4 regions of the Metabacillus sp. SLBN-84 genome follow, and region 3 is predicted to be linked to each of the others. Evidence: riboswitches for the same ligand, from Rfam matches in the RefSeq annotation. Region 3 holds a riboswitch; each other region holds the start of a gene.

Region 1 (4,175 bases), 2.6 Mb from region 3:
GAACGTCGGGGAGGCTGTTGCTTCAAGGCACAGAAGCTAAAAAACTGTTTCCCTGAATGCGGGAAACAGTTTTTTTATCATCTCACGTACCACAATAAGTCTTGTAAGGCTGATCGTCATTCAGAGGAAGCTTGCAGTATTCTTCCTGTTCCGGAGAGTACGCATACGGATTTTCCAATACACGCAGCAGCCTCTCAGTCACACTGTAATTTCCCTCAGCAGCGGCTGCAAGGGCCTCTTCTACCCGGTGATTGCGGGCAATGACTGCGGGGTTGCTGTTTTTCATCAGCTGCAGCGACTCCTCTTTTGATTGCGTCTGCCTGCTTAGCCTCTCTTCCCAAAGACGATTCCACTTTCCGAACTCCTCTGATTGAAACAGGGCAGAGTCCCCGTATGAACCAGTCGTGAGTGACCTGAACGAATTTGTGTAATCCGCATGATGCTTCTGCATCAACTTCAGCCATTCCTGAACGAGAGACTCGTCCTCTTCTTCCTGAGTGAACAAGCCCAATTTAGCCCTCATTCCATTAAGCCAGTACTGCTGATACAAATCACTGTACGCTGAGAGGGTATCCTGCGCAATCTCAACCGCCTTTTCTTCATCCTCATGAAGCAGCGGCAAAAGGGATTCTGCCAGTCTTGCAAGGTTCCATCCTCCGATGTAAGGCTGATTTCCGTATGCATAGCGGCCATTGACATCAATGGAGCTAAATACAGTTCCCGGATCATATGCGTCCATAAAGGCACATGGTCCGTAATCGATGGTTTCTCCGCTGATTGTCATGTTGTCTGTGTTCATGACACCGTGAATAAATCCTGCAAGCTGCCATTTGGCAATGAGTTCAGCCTGACGGTCAATCACTTTCTTTAAAAAGGACAAATAGGCGTGTTCATTTTCTTCAATCTCTGGATCATGCCGCTTGATTGCATAGTCAGCAAGCGTCTTTAAATCCTCTATGCTTCCCCAGTTAGCCGCATACTGGAAGGTGCCAACCCTAATGTGGCTTGAAGCGATCCGGGTCAGAACTGCACCAGGCAAAAACGATTCCCGGATCACAGCATCCCCCGTCGTGACCACTGCAAGACTCCGTGTCGTCTGGATGCCGAGACCATGCATGGCTTCACTGATAATGTACTCTCGAAGCATTGGACCAAGAGCAGACCGGCCGTCGCCTCCCCGGGAAAATTTCGTCCTTCCTCCGCCTTTCAGCTGCATATCGATTCTCCGGCCATCCGGCGTCAAGTGCTCACCAATCAGGATCGCCCGGCCGTCTCCAAGCATTGTAAAATGGGCCAAATTGGTGGCCGGCATATGCTTGTGCAATCGGCTCTGCACCATCTGGAATCCGGTTTCCCGCGAAAACGTCCGCATCGCTTTTTAATGTGTCAGCGCTGAGACCGAGAGAAACAGCCAGTTTTTCATTGAACAGCACTATTTCAGGAGAACTTGCCGCAGCCGGTTTCTGACTGGCAAAAAAGAGTGACGGAAGACGCATGTAGCTGTTGTCAAATTTCCATCCGCTGGTTAAATTATTCATCCTGTCTCCTTTCTTGTTTTCATTCAGGTTTAGGATAAACTGTATTTCAATTATTTCAGAGGAAGCGAATTTACTCAAGAAATAACAAAAGCGGAAACGCCTTGAACAGATCCGATAGGCAGATAAGAATCCGGCAGAAAAGTCCGGGTTTGACTTTTTTGCTGGATTTGTTCTGACAGAGGATCTAGGCGGTGGAGCTGGACGCCGATCACGTTTCAAAGTTTTTCACAACTCATTTTTTATAATTCCCATCAGAAAAACAGCCCAATACGGACTGTTTTCATTCTGCTCCATTTATTTGCCTTCCATCCACTCAGGCTTTCCAAATCCTTTAAAATCTTTGTCTATTGCCTCCTCAAACTCTTCGGATTGAACAACGTCTTTAATATCCTTGGCGATTTCCGACTCAGCGTCTTTTGTGTTCATCACAACGCGATTGCGGTGTACATCGTTCATGTTCTCGAGAGTCACCGCATCCGCAAGGTCCATTTTAGCTGCAAGAGCAAAATTCCCCGGCACGGCAGAAAGGTCCGCATCTTCTACAGCTCTTGGAAGCTGTGCAGCTTCGATCGGAAGGAACGTCAGTTTTTTAGGATTCTCCGTCACATCTTTTTCAGATACTTGAAGCGGGCTGACCTCTTCATTTAACTGAATCAGTCCTGCGTCCTTCAGAATATGAAGCGCCCTGGCAGCATTCGTCGGATCGTTTGGAATGGCGACTGAGGCACCCTCTTTGACTTCATCAATGTCCTTTACTTTATCAGAATACAATCCCATTGGGGCCGTCGGAACTGTGATAATTTCCGAAAGCTCCAGTTTGCTTTGCTCAGCGAATGTTTCCATGTAAATTTTGTGCTGAAACAGGTTTGCATCCAGTTCATCATTGCCAAGGGCATTATTAGGCTGAATATAATCGTTGAACTGAATAACCTCAACTTCATATCCTTTCTTTTCAAGGCCGGGTTTAATGGCCAGTTCCACCATATCTGTGTATGGACCGGCTGATGCGCCGATTTTAATTTCTTTCTTCTCTCCATTTGTTTCTTCTGCGCCGCACGCAGACAGGATTCCCGCTCCTGCCACTAATAATGCCAATACCATTTTCTTCATGTCTTTTTCCCCCTAGATTGAATAAAAAAATTCCTCCTTCATTCAGAAAGAGGAATCGTATGTATGACGACTTATCTTTCAGAATGAAGAACATTCTGCAGGATTTAGCACCGTTCCAATTAAGGAGGTTGCCGGACGTCGCAGGGGCCTGTTCCCTCAGTCACTCTTGATAAGCAAGCTATTAAATTGAATAACGTAATCTTATACTGTGTATTGGGTTCTGTCAATCACTATTTTAGAATAATCAAAATAGTAAGATTAACACTCTGCTAAAAAGCACCGTCCCGATGAAGACGGTGCAGCTCAGAGCTGTGTTCAAAATCAGATCTGCGAAAGGATCGCATGTTTTTCTTCACTTGACACAAAATTCCGCTCACCGAACACATTGTAGTCATTTAAGCGGATTTTATTAAGGATCGCACGGTAAAAGTGGCCGGCCGCTTTCACAGGTGCGCGGGAATGCAGAGGGTATTCATGCATAGTCAGCATCGCTGTATCATAATGCTTTTCCGCTTCTGCCGCAAGATGCTCCCATACTCGGATAAATTCAGGGGTTACCTTCTGCTGCTGCAGATCAAATTCGGTCATTTTATGTCTTGCCATCACCTCTTCAGGGACATAAATGCGGCCGCGTTCAAGATCTTCTCCGATATCCCTTAGGATGTTCGTCAGCTGCATGCCGAGTCCAAGAGCAATAGCCCCTTCCCGAAGAAGGCTTGTCTTTTTCGGAGCAAGCACCGGCAAAAGCATGAGGCCGACTGTGCTTGCAACGTGATACGAATAATCGAGCACTTCTTCCATAGACTGATAGCGGATTTTGACAAGATCCATTCCCTGGCCTTTAATCATGTCCCGGAAAGCTTCCACATCCATATCGTAATTGGTGAATGTATCGTGAAGGGCCACCCACATGAAATTGTCTCTGGAGTAGTCCCCTCTTAGAAAAGAGTCAAATTCAGCCGTGAATGCCATTAATTCTTCGCTTGGCCTCTCTCCCTCGTCTACAATGTCATCGACGATTCTGCAGAATGCATAAACAGCCCACACTGCTTTTCTTTTTTTGGGAGGCAGAAGCGAAAAAGCTTTATAGAAAGTTTTAGAATGATGCCGGATGACTTCTTCACATTGCTGATAGGCTTGTTTTAAATCAACCACTCAGACTCACTCCTTCCCTCTCTTTGTTTTGATGATCGGATAAGATGGCAGAAACCATCAGCTTCGCCCCCTGCATCACGATCGGGACTCCGCCTCCGGGGTGAATCGAAGCTCCTGCTGCATAAACGTTTGTGAGCTTGGATGGTTTAACCTGCGGTCTGAACACGCCGGATTGAAACAAAGTCGGAGCGATGCCGAAGCTTCCTCCCTGAAAGAGTCCTTCCATTTCTTTGTCATCCGGTGTTCTGACTTTTTTCCACTGGATCGACTTTCTGAGTCCGGGGAATCCTCTTTCTTCAAGCTGATCAATAATCTTTTCAACGAACCCTTCCTGTTCCCCCCAGTTGATCGAACTGCCTGACGGCACCGGCA
Region 2 (4,175 bases), on a different contig from region 3:
TTACAATATCTTTTCATTTACAAAGGACCTAACGATTTGGGTTAACTCCTTATTGAGTCAACTTCAATGTCCAATTAAAGTAGTAGATCGTGATTCCCTATGTTGCAACAATTTAACTCGATTTTAGTGAATACTATTAGATAACAATCTGAACAAATAATCCGTGTGATTTCTAAAGCCTGCCTCCAAACCAATCAGCGTCACAGGCTTTTCTTTTTCCTGTATGATTACCGCCTGTCCTTTTGCATCGTTTCTATCCTTCCAGTGTCCTGCTACAAAGAAGTCATCGCTTTTTGCAAAAGTTGCAGCAACGTTCACATTGTCTGTGTTGGTGTACCAGACAGGACTGTAGACAAACCCAATATCCTGTTGTTTATAGCCTGCTGTTAACGGTGAATCCTTATATTCAACGTTTACGATTCCATTGCTGCTTGAAAAGCCTCTTTTCACTTCAACATCTGTAAGTCCAGCTTCTTTCGCAATTTGAGATCCTCCTGCTCCTACTGCAATGAACTTACCTTTTCCTTGGACATATTGATTCAACTTTTCATAAAACGCCTTTACTTCATCTTCACTTGTTAGAGCAAATTCCTTGTTAGCTTCGCTTAGTTTATAAGACACGAGGCTTGCTGAACCGCTATAAACAAAAGCATCGTAAGAATCTAACCCCTGATCTGCTACTTCTCTTGGGTGTACTTCAATCACATCAAACCCTAAACGTTCTAATGCTAGTTTCGTTCCAGCATGAGATTGAACTTTCCCCAATCCACCATCTTTTAGAATCGCAACCTTTTTACTTTTTACAGTAACAGCATTACTTGGCGTATTACCAGATTTTAAAGATAATCCAGATTTCTGAACCTCTTTTTGAATTTGCACTCTTTTTGCATAGGCATAGAAATTCCCTTTTGTATCTTTCTTTATGGATACTCCTTGTTTTAGAAGTGCGTTAACAAGTGAAACAGCTTCGACAGAGGTATTTGGGATAACGTACGGACCAGAGCCAGTTACTTTCCCCGCATGATCTGCCTTTTTCACTTTTGTTGATTTTACATTAAGTTCTTTATGCGATTCGACTGCTTCGAATCCCCATAACTCAGGAAGATTCCAGGCAGAAATGTCATACATGGCATCGATATCATTTGAAATGTCTTCACCGTCCCACAGAAAAACGTTTGCTAAACCCGCCTTCGCTTGGTCCAGATCTACTATATACGTTCCTTTTTCATAACGATTTCCATCCAAGGTAAAGGACTGCTTGCTTTTTTCCACCTTCACATCGTTGTCTACTAAATGCTGAACAGCCTTCTGCACTACTGAATTATCTTCTTTATTTTCTGGTATTACATAAGCTTCCGGATAGAAATGTTCTTCATTATTCGGATGTTCACCTTTGACCCCGCGAACAAAAACTTCAATCTGATCATTTAGCATTGCCTGTTTATTCTGAAGAGCAAATTTCAATGCGCCCGAAACAGCATCGACTTGCCACTTCACACCGTCCCAATCGTTTGTAGGCGCTTCAAGTGTGTATCCATAGCCCCCATGCAGCATTGCATACGCAGGTGTGTAAATCGGCGGATATACGTCCCATCCGGAGGCTGAATCTCTTAATGGAATATGCGTCCCTTCCATTGTTTGATAGAGTTCAGATTCATAGTTTTCTCTTTCACTTACTAGTTCTGATTCCATCGCTTCCGCTTGTTTGTTCATCCATTTATATAACAGATCATATTCATAATTTGGGTTATGAGGAGGTGTTCCTGGAAGGATGAGGCCAGGATGTTTAGCAGCTCCCCTCTGTTTCACGTATCCATGAAGATCCAAGAGAACTAACGGGTTGTAATCTGCAATTTGTTTAACCACTGCTTTTGTCTCTGGCTGAGATTGTGTTACAAAATCTCGATTTAGATCAATTCCCTCAGCATTAAACCTGGTTGCATCTATTCTTCCATCTGGATTAGCATTGACATTTATGATTATTGTAAAATTTTTTAAAATCTCCTTCGTTTCCTTGTCGTTCTCATAACCAAATCGTTCAATCAGTTCGATAACCGCATCCGTGCCTACGAACTCTGTACCGTGTATAGACGCGTGAATTAATATGGGTGCTTTTATATCAGGATTACCTTTTAAATATTGCTGGGCTTTTACAGGATCATCAGACATTAGTTTACGGAGCGTTTTATATTTCTCAGCAGAACTCTTAGACTCTGACTCTTCTATCGTCACTGTGTATAAGTCTTTGCCAGTAGAGGACTTACCTGTAATATTTAAATTAACTCTGCTGCTTGTCTTTTCGTAGTTAGTTAGTTTTTGTTTAAGCGCGTCATACGTTATGTAGTCGTATTTTTCTGTGTTGAAAAGACTATGTTTTCGTTCGACGGGTTTATTACCTTCTGCAAGTACATCAGTAGCTGGAAGTATTCCAGCAAGTAAAGAGACACTTAGTAACATTGATATAATGGGTCGTTTCATTTTCATTCTCCTTCAGTATTTTGTATTTATACAATTGCTTTGTCGGTAATCCTCCTTTCTCCACACAAAAAAGCCCCTTTCCTAAGAAAGAGGCTTTGTATAATAAAGACAATATTCCTCTTCCTTATCTCCCAGCTCTAAAAGCTGCAAGAATTAGCACCGTATCGAATCAATGTCGACCGGTTGCCGGGTTTCATCGGGCTTGTCCCTCCACCTGCTCTTGATAAAGAAGTAATTCTATTAAATTAGTATGAATTATATCCTAATCACACTTAGAGTCAATACATAAAAAGGAAAATGATACTTTTTGATTATATGCACTAAATAGAGTAGTTCTTATTTTGCGAAAATAACAGGAAGAAATATCTAGTTGGCTTTTCGGAATGGTTGTTCCACATAAAAAACGTCTTCATGTAGATTAGAGAAAAAAAGTTATATTAGGTGTAGGTATAAATTAAGGAGCGTTAATGCTGGAATACACAATTAACGCTCCTCAAAATCACTAAATTATTTAATGAAACGCAGGAATCTCTTTTTACCAATCTGTAGTACGTCTTCATTCATTAATACTCGGTCTAAATCATCGTGATTTATTTTTTCTTTATTGAGCTGTACACCCTCTTGTTTAACTAAACGAATAAATTCGCTTTTACTTTTTATGAACCCTTCTTCTATTAACTGGGGAATGATGGCTTCAACTGTTTCCTCCCCAATTTCTATCAAAATTTTAGGTATATCATTTGGGATGTCTTTTTTACTAAATGCTGTTTCAAAGTATGCTATCGCTCGTTTGGTTTCTTCTTCTCCCCAGTATAAATTCGTAATGATTTTAGCTAAAACAAGTTTGATATCTCTCGGATTAACTCCGTTTTCTAGTTGTTGTTTAATGTTTGCAATCTCATCTGGATGTAGATCCGTAGCCAAATCAAAGTATTTAATAATTAGGCTGTCTGGTACTTCCATAACCTTCTTAAACATTACTTCTGCAGGTTCATTAATTCCGATATAATTCCCAAGACTTTTGCTCATCTTTTCCATACCATCAAGACCTTCAAGTAAGGGCATGAAAATGGCAATTTGCTTTTCTAATCCCAAATGTTTTTGAAGTGTACGGCCCATTAGAATGTTAAATGTTTGGTCTGTTCCACCTAATTCAATATCCGCTTGAATCTCTACAGAATCATACGCTTGCATTAGTGGGTAGAAAAATTCGTGTATTCCTATTGGCACTTGATTTTTATATCTATTCTGGAAATCATCACGTTCTAATAATCTTGCAACCGATGTTGTTGCTGCTAGTTTAATGACTTCCTCGAAGGTTAATTTTGAAAGCCACTCGCTGTTAAAGCGGACAGTTGTTTTTTCTGAATCTAGCACCTTAAAGATTTGCTCAAAGTATGTTTTTGCATTTGCTATAACCTGTTCGTCATTTAGAGCCACTCGGCCTTTCGCTTTTCCAGTTGGGTCTCCAATACGACCTGTAAAATCACCGATAATAATTACAACTTTATGCCCCAAATCTTGCAGCTGTTTTATTTTTCTTAAGACGACTGCATGACCTAAGTGGATATCAGGTGCAGAAGGGTCAAGTCCTAATTTAATAGTAAGCGGAGTCTGTAATTGGTATGACTTTTCTAATTTCGCCATCAATTCTTCCTCGTTTACTAATTCTTGCACACCTTTCATAATAATTTTTA
Region 3 (4,175 bases):
TCTTTCCGCTTTCCATTACTGCTACACGGTGGCAGATTTTTCGGATAACATGCATTTCGTGGGTAATCAGAACAATCGTCAGCCCTAACCGTTCGTTAATGTCAACAAGCAGGTCAAGAATGGAATCAGTTGTCTGCGGGTCAAGTGCTGATGTCGCCTCGTCACATAGAAGCACTTTTGGATTGTTGGCAAGGGCTCTCGCAATTCCGACCCTCTGCTTTTGTCCTCCGCTCAGCTGGGAAGGATATGAATCTTCCCGTCCTTCAAGTCCGACAAGCTTGATCAGCTCTTCTACTCGTTTAGCCCGCTGCTCGCTTTTTATTCCGGCAATCTCAAGCGGAAACGCAATGTTTTCACGTACCGTTCTTGACCAAAGCAGGTTAAAATGCTGGAAGATCATGCTGATTTCCTGCCGTGCCTTTCGAAGTTCGCTGCCGCTGATTTTATCGATGCCCCTGTCGGCTACCTGAATGGAGCCGTCTGTTGGTTTTTCAAGTCCGTTCAGCAGGCGGATAAGTGAACTTTTTCCGGCGCCGCTATAACCGATAATTCCGAAAATTTCACCTTTGTTTATGTCCAGATTGACTGAATCAACAGCCGTAACACGGCCATTCTTCGTCTGAAATACTTTTCGTACGTCCTTTAGCGTAATCATGAATTCACCTTCTTCCAAAATTCCACTCACTAACATTTTGCTCTATATCGCCTTGCTTCATGTTTTTTCTCAAAAAACAAAAAGCCTTTCTGCAGAAATGAGCAGAAAGGCATATGTGAAAAAACCTTTCTCTCATCTTTCAAAGCTGCAAGCTTTGAGTGAATTGGCACCTTTTCAACGATGTTGACGGTTGCCGGGCTTCATAGGGCACTTCCCTCCACCTCTCTGGATAAGAGACTGACAAATTTATTAAATTGACTGTATATTTAGTGAGTTTATAGTACGAGAGTGATTCTATCATGCATCAAAAGTACGTGTCAAGAACAAAACTTCAGGAGCATGCTTATCGTGCTGTAGATTCTGTCAGTGACCTTATGCCGACGGCCTTCTCAATTGCCTGCTCCAAGTCTTCAAGCAGGTCGTCTATATGTTCAATACCAACAGAGAGTCTGATTAGATCTTCCGTTACGCCTGATTTCCTCAGGCCGTCAGCGTCGAGCTGCTGGTGTGTTGTGCTCGCAGGATGGATGATGAGGCTCTTTGCATCCCCAACATTGGCAACGTGTGACCACAGCTCTGCAGAGTTGATCACTTTAGCCCCTGCTTCGCGTCCGCCTTCAATGCCGAATACCACGACTGCACCGGCTCCCTCCGGTAAGTATTTCTCAGCAAGTGCCCGGTCCGGATGCTTTGAATCTTCAGGATAGAGAACCCATTTAACTGCAGGATGTCCGTTCAGATAGTCTACAACCTTCCTAGTATTCGAGATATGCTCTTTCATTCTGACATGCAGCGTTTCAAGACCGAGGTTAAATTGAAAAGCATTAAACGGGCTGAGTGCAGGCCCAAGATCTCTCAGCAGCTGCACTCTTGCTTTAACAATATAAGCCGCTTCCGGAAGGGCTTCTGCGTAAACCAGGTTATGATAGCTTGGATCAGGTGTGGTGAAACCCGGGAACTTTCTGCTGTTCCAGTCAAATTTCCCTCCATCTACAATAACGCCGCCAAGCGTTGTGCCATTTCCAAGCAGCCACTTCGTCGCTGAATGAACAACGATATCAGCCCCGTGTTCGAGCGGACGGCACAAATACGGGGTGGCGAATGTATTATCTACAATCAGCGGAATCCCGGCCTCATGGGCAATTTTTGCAACGGCTTCTATATCCAGCACTTGAAGACTCGGGTTGCCAATTGTCTCAGCAAAAATCGCCTTCGTTTTTTCTGTAATCGCGCTTCTGAAATTTTCCGGGTTCTCCGGATTAACAAATGTGGTTTCAATGCCGTATTTAGGCAAAGTCGTCTGGAAAAGATTATAGGTTCCCCCGTAAAGACTCGATGCTGACACGATTTCATCCCCGGCACCGGCAATATTCAGAATCGAGAGGGTGATGGCTGCCATACCGCTTGCTACCGCAAGACTTCCGACACCGCCTTCAAGTTCAGCGATGCGCTCCTCAAGGACGGAGGAAGTCGGGTTATGTATACGGGTATAAATGTACCCCTGTTCTTTTAATGCAAATAAGTTTGAGGCGTGCTCAGTGTCATTAAAAACGTATGCATTAGACTGGTAAATCGGAACAGATCTGGCGCCTGTTCCAGGATCAGGATTTAGCCCTCCATGAATGTTGACGGTCTCCAAACGGTACTTTTTTCGAGTCATGATCCATTTCTCCTCCCAAGTTAAAAAAATAAAAAACCCCTTCAAAGAAGAGGCGCGCATCCCGGTCTTCTTATCTTTCAGAGCATATCCACTCTGCTGGAATTGGCACCGTGAGTTACTCGCTGTATCCGGTTGCCGGGCTTCACAGGGCCAGGCCCCTCCACCGCTCTTGATAAGATTTCTTATTATTTCTATTGGGATTGTATCATTTTATTTCTTTTTAAGTCAATTATTTGTTTGAATTTTTAAAAAATTATTTGCAGAGCTGAATGAGTGACTCTACTCGAAGTATATTTCTGAATGACCCTTTTGCCTCCATAGCTCCAAGTTTTACAAGCTGTAAAAGCCTGATTGGCGAATGAAAGCAATCTTGAAAATGCCTTTCTTCCCCAGCAATCTGCACATGAAAGAGTTCATTATCACTGCTTACATGACAGTTGCCTTTTTGCAGAACGAGAGTGGATTTTTGATTGAGGTTTTTAACCCAGAACTCAATTCTTAAGTTTTCGTTTGGAAGCAGCGGCTGTATAAAATGGGCATTATTCATTTTTTCGGCGAAAAAGGTCAGATCCATTGTTTCTCCTCATTTCCGTTCAAGTGGTTATAGGAGAAATTCTATTTTTTCGTACTTTTCCCTTTTAGAAAGCTTCGACATATTCCTTCCTCAGTAAGACAAAATCTTTTCTTTTTCTATTTCCCAAGAAATATGTCAAATGCCGCCCTCATCAGGCGGCATATTTTTTCAATATTTGATAGAGATGTTCGACAGAATGAAAGGCATACGTTTTGCTGATCAATCTTCCATTTTCAAAAATAAGCAGGCAAGGAACACTTTCGATTTCCCAGGCAGACGCCTGTTTCGGAAGATAATTCAGGTTGGCCATCTTTATTTCAAGGGCAGGCAGCATCGCCTCAACTACTGTCAGCATCTTTTTAGCGAGCTGACATGTGCCGCAAAAGGGTGTATATAAATAAAGAATGGCAGTATCCCTCTCTGCGAGTCTGCTTACCTGCTCTTCATTGCATTCAATCATTGCCTTTTCACAAACTCCCTTTATAAGTATTTCGCATGCACATCAATGTTTGCACTCAGCAGCACGGCTGCGACATGCTGATCAGGCGCAGTGGCAACTTCCCTGTACATTTTGTCGATAAACAAATGCGCAGCCTCGGGAAATTCACGTTTGAACTGTTTTCTCAGGCGATCCCCGGAATCATCAGAATCCACAAGCACATAAACATCACGGCTGAACAGTTCATCCACCATTTCATCAAGCCGTGTCAGACTGATTGTGCCATTTGTACAAATAATTTCAACCGGTTCGTTGACAACATTTAATACTTTTCGCTTATCAGATGTTCCTTCAACAATTATGACTTTTTCAACCTCAATTGCAGACATCGCCATCACCTATTCAGTTAGAGTATATGTTATCTATAACCTATTCGAAACGCATGAGGTTGTTTCCTTCTGACCTTTAAAACAGGCCGGAACAACAGGAAAAGGCAGTGGAACATTCCACTGCCAAGTCATCAGCACCAGCCGTTTTCTTCGTCACAATCGACATACTTCTCATCTTGTTTAGATAGAACGTCTGCATACTGAAAAAAGGAATGATTTTCTTCTTCATATCCATTTTTCAACGACACCTGACCGTCCGGGCCAAGTGACATCGAGCCGATTTGCTCTTTTTCAAAAAACAGATTCATCTGCCCGCCTTCAAATCTGCCGGTGACGCGGTCTGTAATATCCAGCCGTTTCTTTTCAAATGACATGCTGAAACACCCTCCTTTTTACTGTTTAGGGTGTCCAGAAGGTGAATTGATTATCAGTCTTCGTTTGTCATTTCTTCGTATTGC
Region 4 (4,175 bases), 2.5 Mb from region 3:
AATCTCATTATGAATAAATTCGGCATTCCGGCTGCTGGTGAGCGGCATAATGCCGATATAAACCGGTACGGTTAAGTGTTTTGTTTCTTCATAGACATCAAGCAGCTGTTTTTCGGAATAGATCGGCTGGGAGATAAAATAATCAGCGCCGCACGCTATTTTTTTCTCCAGCCTTTTAACGGCTTTATCAAGGTACTTCACATTCGGGTTAAAGGCGGCGGCAACTGAGAAGTTCGTTTTTTCGCCAAGCGGTTTTCCTGAGTAAGAAAGCCCGTCATTAAATTGCTTAATCAGACTGATCAAGTCAAAGGAAGAAAGGTCATAAACAGAAGTTGCCCCCGGGAAATCCCCGATTTTGGACGGATCTCCTGTTATGGCTAAAACATCTGTTAAGCCGAGAGTATGGAGACCCATTAAATGTGACTGCAGGCCAATTAAATTCCGGTCACGGCACGTAATATGGATCAGCGAGCGGAGTCCATGGGTCTGCTGGACAATGGATCCCATCGCGCCATTGCTGATTCTTGGGGAAGCAAGAGAGTTATCCGCAAGAGTTAAGGCATCGATTCCAGCCTCCTGAAGGGCCTTTGCTCCTTTTAAAAATTTTTCAATACCGAGCTTTTTCGGCGGGTCAAGCTCGACAATAATGGATCGTTTTTCTTTTACGATATCCTGCAGCGGAGGATACTTTCTCTCGGCAGCTGAGGCAATGGAGATTTCTTCTTTCCTAGCTTTCACCTTCTTTTCTGTCACTGGAGGCAGTCCTTTAAGTGCAGAAGCCATCGCCCTGATATGATCAGGAGTCGTTCCGCAGCAGCCGCCTATTAATCTCGCACCCTGATTTCTAAAAGCAAGTGCGCTTTCAGCGAAGTATTTTTCACCGGATCCGTAAACAAGTCTGCCTTCCTCAATGGTCGGGAGGCTGCTGTTCGGATAAACAGACAGGAAGGCCTTTTCGGGAAGAGGAACTTCTTCCAGAGATGAGAGCATATGATATGGCCCAAGCCTGCAGTTCAGCCCGACAACATTCGCCCCGAGCTCCTCAAGCTGGGACAGGCCGTCAGAAAGAGGAGTACCGTCCTGAAGAACGCCGATTTCATGAAGGGAAATGTTCGTTATAATCGGCAAGTCTGTTTCTTTTCTTGCAATCTCAAGAACCGTCTTCATTTCTTCAAGATCATAATACGTTTCAAGCAGGAGGCCGTCCGGCTCTTCGTTCAGCAGAAGATAAAGCTGCTCCCTGAAATTTCGCCGCAGGTCCTCAAGCGAATAAGAGCCCTTTTTAAAAGCACGGACCCCGCCGATTGTTCCGAGGACATAGGCTGAGGTGCCTTCCGCAGCTTGCTTTGCAATCTGCACAGCCTTGCGGTTAATGGCGCGCACCTCATCTTCAAGCCCGTATCTCGACAGCTTGATATAATTGGCCCCGTACGTATTTGTCTGAATGACATCAGCTCCGGCATCAAGATACGCCTTATGAACATTCAGAATGTCATCGGGTTTTGACAGGTTCAGTTCTTCAAAACACCGGTCCACACCGTGGGAATAAAGCAGGGTGCCCATTGCTCCGTCCCCGATCAGAATTTTTGTCTGCAAGTCTGTTAAAAGTGCCAAAGCTATAAACCTCCTAAAATACAGCTGATAATGGGAAAAAGAAAAAAGCCTTCCAAGAAGAAGACTTTTGAGTATGCATGACTTCTTCTTATCGTCCGATGGATGCATCGCTGGAATTAGCACCTTGGTTTACGCCAGGTTGCTGAAGCTTCGACGGGCCAGTCCCTCAGCTTCTCTAGATAAGAATCAAAAATATGAAATTGGCTAAATGATATTATATCTAATTTACATGTTTTTTTCAGGAGATTCAAGTGCGAAAAGTAAAAGTTTTCTGAATTGATGAGGAATTCTTGCCACAGTCCGGATAAAAAAAGACCCAGCAGGAAAAACCTGCTGAGTCCACGCGTTTATCTGAAATTAATGAACTGAACATCGATCGGCAGATCCGCTCCGCGGACAGCTGCAATCACCTGCTGCAGGTCGTCCTTGCTTTTGCCGGTTACGCGGACCTGATCATCCTGAACCTGCGTTTTCACTTTAAGCCCTGCATTTTTTATGATCGCGTTAATCTTTTTCGCATTGTCCTTATCAATACCCTGGACAAGCTTTGCACGCTGGCGGATGGTGCCGCCTGATGCGCCTTCAATTTTTCCGTAATCAATATTGCGCGTTGCCACATTGCGCTTGATCAGTTTTGAAATGAACACATCCTTCAGCTGATCCATTTTGAACTCATCATCAGAAACTAAAACAAGCTCCTCTTTTTCAAGCGTGATGCTGCTTTTGCTTCCTTTAAAATCATAGCGTGTGCCGATTTCTTTCATCGTCATCGTGATGGCATTTGTTACCTCAGGCATATCCACCTTCGACACAATATCAAACGAACTGTCCTTGGCCATAAGAATCCTCCCAAAAGTTTGTATTATCTTTAGATTATAGTAGAATGTACATGATATAACAACTAACGGCAGTTCAGCTGCAAAGGAAGGAACGAACACATGAATCCCGGAACGTTTATGACGCTTAAAATAGATGAAAAAGTAGATTACGGATATTATTTAGCAGATGGAGAAAGCCGAGTACTGCTTCACAAAACGGAAATCACTGAACCAATTGAAGAATTGGATGAGGTTGAGGTGTACCTGATTGTGGACCATGAAGACCGTCTCGCTGCAACAATGAAAAAGCCGACGATATCAGAAGACCGGTTCGGATGGGTAGAAGTAGTCAGTGTCAGGGAAGACATGGGGGCATTCGTCGACATTGGCCTTTCAAAAGATGCACTTGTCGACAACGATATTCTTCCGGCCTATGTAAGTGTATGGCCAAAAGAAGGCGACAAGCTCTACTGTTCCCTGAAAGTGACGAAAAACGGAAGATTTTTCACAAAACTTGCAACGGAAGATGTCATGCAGGAAAACATCGTCCCGGCTGCAGGAGTCCGGAACAATCAGACTGTTACTGGCAGAGTCTACCGAATCATTATTGCCGGTTCTTTCATCATAACTGAAGAAGGCTACAAAGGATTCATCCACTCCTCCCAGCGCAAAAGAGAGCCGCGTCTTGGCGAACTTGTAACAGGACGAGTTGTTGATGTGAAGGAAGACGGCACCCTTAACGTTTCTCTCCTTCCATTCAAACATGAGGCATTGGATGAGGATGCACAAGTGATCTGTGATTACATGGAAGAAAGAGGAGGAGCCATGCCCTTCTTTGACAAGAGCGATCCCGATGACATCAAAGAACGCTTCAACATGAGCAAAGGGGCATTCAAGCGTGCGCTCGGCTCACTTATGAAAGCAGGAAAGGTCTATCAGGAAGACGGCTGGACTTATTTTAAAAAAGAACAACAGTAAGCGCCTATGCGTTTGCTGTTTTTTTATGGGGAAAATTTGATTTTGGGTTTTTGCCGGTGGGAATAGTATTGTTTTATGATGGATGTGTAAAGAAGGAAGGGCAGGTGGTGATTGATCCGAAATTAAGGAAGGGGAATTGATTTATGGAACTGAAAAAATGAATGAGGAATTGATGGATCTGATAAAAACGAAAGGGGATGTTTATTAGTTGAAGGACTTAAAGGAAAACCGGGAATTGCTTGTTTACCGGAGCTTGAACGCCAGAAGTATGCTGGATGAGGAAGCTCTTAATCAATTGCGGAATCTCGAAAAAGGCTTTGAAGGAGAAAAGTATTTTGAGCAGTGGCTTATTGAGAAAGGAGGGGATGGCATAGTATTAAGCGATCTGCTTTTTGAAATCAGCGGATCATTCGTACAAATTGATTCCCTGTTTATCAAACCTGATAAAATGTACGTATTCAATGTAAAGAACTCTGAAGGTGATTACTTCGCAGAAGAAGAAAGATGGTCGACCCCGGCCAAAAAAGAAATGAAAAACCCCCTGCTTCAGCTCAAAAGAAGTGAAGCCTTGCTCACTCGGCTCCTCCAGGATCAAAGCATCAAGTTTCCCCTCGAACCATTTGTCGTCTTTGTAAACCACCGCTTTCACCTCTACAATGCTCCAATGGACCAACCCATCATTTATCACCCCCAGCTGAACCGTTTTGCAGAAAAACTCAATCACAAGCCGGGCAGATTAACCGGCTTTCATGACATGCTCGCCAA

Evidence for each region. Region 3 has a riboswitch for S-adenosylmethionine ahead of RKD52_RS03805 (O-acetylhomoserine aminocarboxypropyltransferase/cysteine synthase family protein). Riboswitches for the same ligand answer to the same signal wherever they lie in the genome.
Region 1: it holds a riboswitch for S-adenosylmethionine, as region 3 does, so the genes downstream of both, RKD52_RS17025 (MetQ/NlpA family ABC transporter substrate-binding protein) here and RKD52_RS03805 (O-acetylhomoserine aminocarboxypropyltransferase/cysteine synthase family protein) in region 3, are expected to answer to the same signal.
Region 2: it holds a riboswitch for S-adenosylmethionine, as region 3 does, so the genes downstream of both, RKD52_RS22590 (M14 family zinc carboxypeptidase) here and RKD52_RS03805 (O-acetylhomoserine aminocarboxypropyltransferase/cysteine synthase family protein) in region 3, are expected to answer to the same signal.
Region 4: it holds a riboswitch for S-adenosylmethionine, as region 3 does, so the genes downstream of both, RKD52_RS16910 (bifunctional homocysteine S-methyltransferase/methylenetetrahydrofolate reductase) here and RKD52_RS03805 (O-acetylhomoserine aminocarboxypropyltransferase/cysteine synthase family protein) in region 3, are expected to answer to the same signal.

The regions. Positions count from the first base shown of each region.
Region 1 covers NZ_JBRJIP010000001.1:3,341,179-3,345,353, forward strand. The annotation lists gene RKD52_RS17015 (phytoene desaturase family protein) at 1-40, shown strand, start outside; partial or broken gene RKD52_RS17020 (protein adenylyltransferase SelO) at 83-1,538, opposite strand; gene RKD52_RS17025 (MetQ/NlpA family ABC transporter substrate-binding protein) at 1,833-2,648, opposite strand; SAM riboswitch class I at 2,717-2,824, opposite strand; gene RKD52_RS17030 (phytoene/squalene synthase family protein) at 2,970-3,803, opposite strand; gene RKD52_RS17035 (phytoene desaturase family protein) at 3,796-4,175, opposite strand, start outside.
Region 2 covers NZ_JBRJIP010000007.1:63,464-67,638, forward strand. The annotation lists gene RKD52_RS22590 (M14 family zinc carboxypeptidase) at 124-2,478, opposite strand; SAM riboswitch class I at 2,600-2,708, opposite strand; gene tyrS (tyrosine--tRNA ligase) at 2,986-4,175, opposite strand, start outside.
Region 3 covers NZ_JBRJIP010000001.1:783,353-787,527, reverse strand. The annotation lists gene RKD52_RS03810 (methionine ABC transporter ATP-binding protein) at 1-655, opposite strand, end outside; SAM riboswitch class I at 785-891, opposite strand; gene RKD52_RS03805 (O-acetylhomoserine aminocarboxypropyltransferase/cysteine synthase family protein) at 999-2,315, opposite strand; SAM riboswitch class I at 2,383-2,494, opposite strand; gene RKD52_RS03800 (hypothetical protein) at 2,569-2,889, opposite strand; gene RKD52_RS03795 (thioredoxin family protein) at 3,041-3,349, opposite strand; gene RKD52_RS03790 (toprim domain-containing protein) at 3,370-3,717, opposite strand; gene RKD52_RS03785 (YusG family protein) at 3,849-4,091, opposite strand; gene gcvH (glycine cleavage system protein GcvH) at 4,145-4,175, opposite strand, start outside.
Region 4 covers NZ_JBRJIP010000001.1:3,305,087-3,309,261, reverse strand. The annotation lists gene RKD52_RS16910 (bifunctional homocysteine S-methyltransferase/methylenetetrahydrofolate reductase) at 1-1,614, opposite strand, end outside; SAM riboswitch class I at 1,700-1,800, opposite strand; gene RKD52_RS16905 (YajQ family cyclic di-GMP-binding protein) at 1,962-2,453, opposite strand; gene RKD52_RS16900 (CvfB family protein) at 2,553-3,410, shown strand; gene RKD52_RS16895 (nuclease-related domain-containing protein) at 3,619-4,175, shown strand, end outside.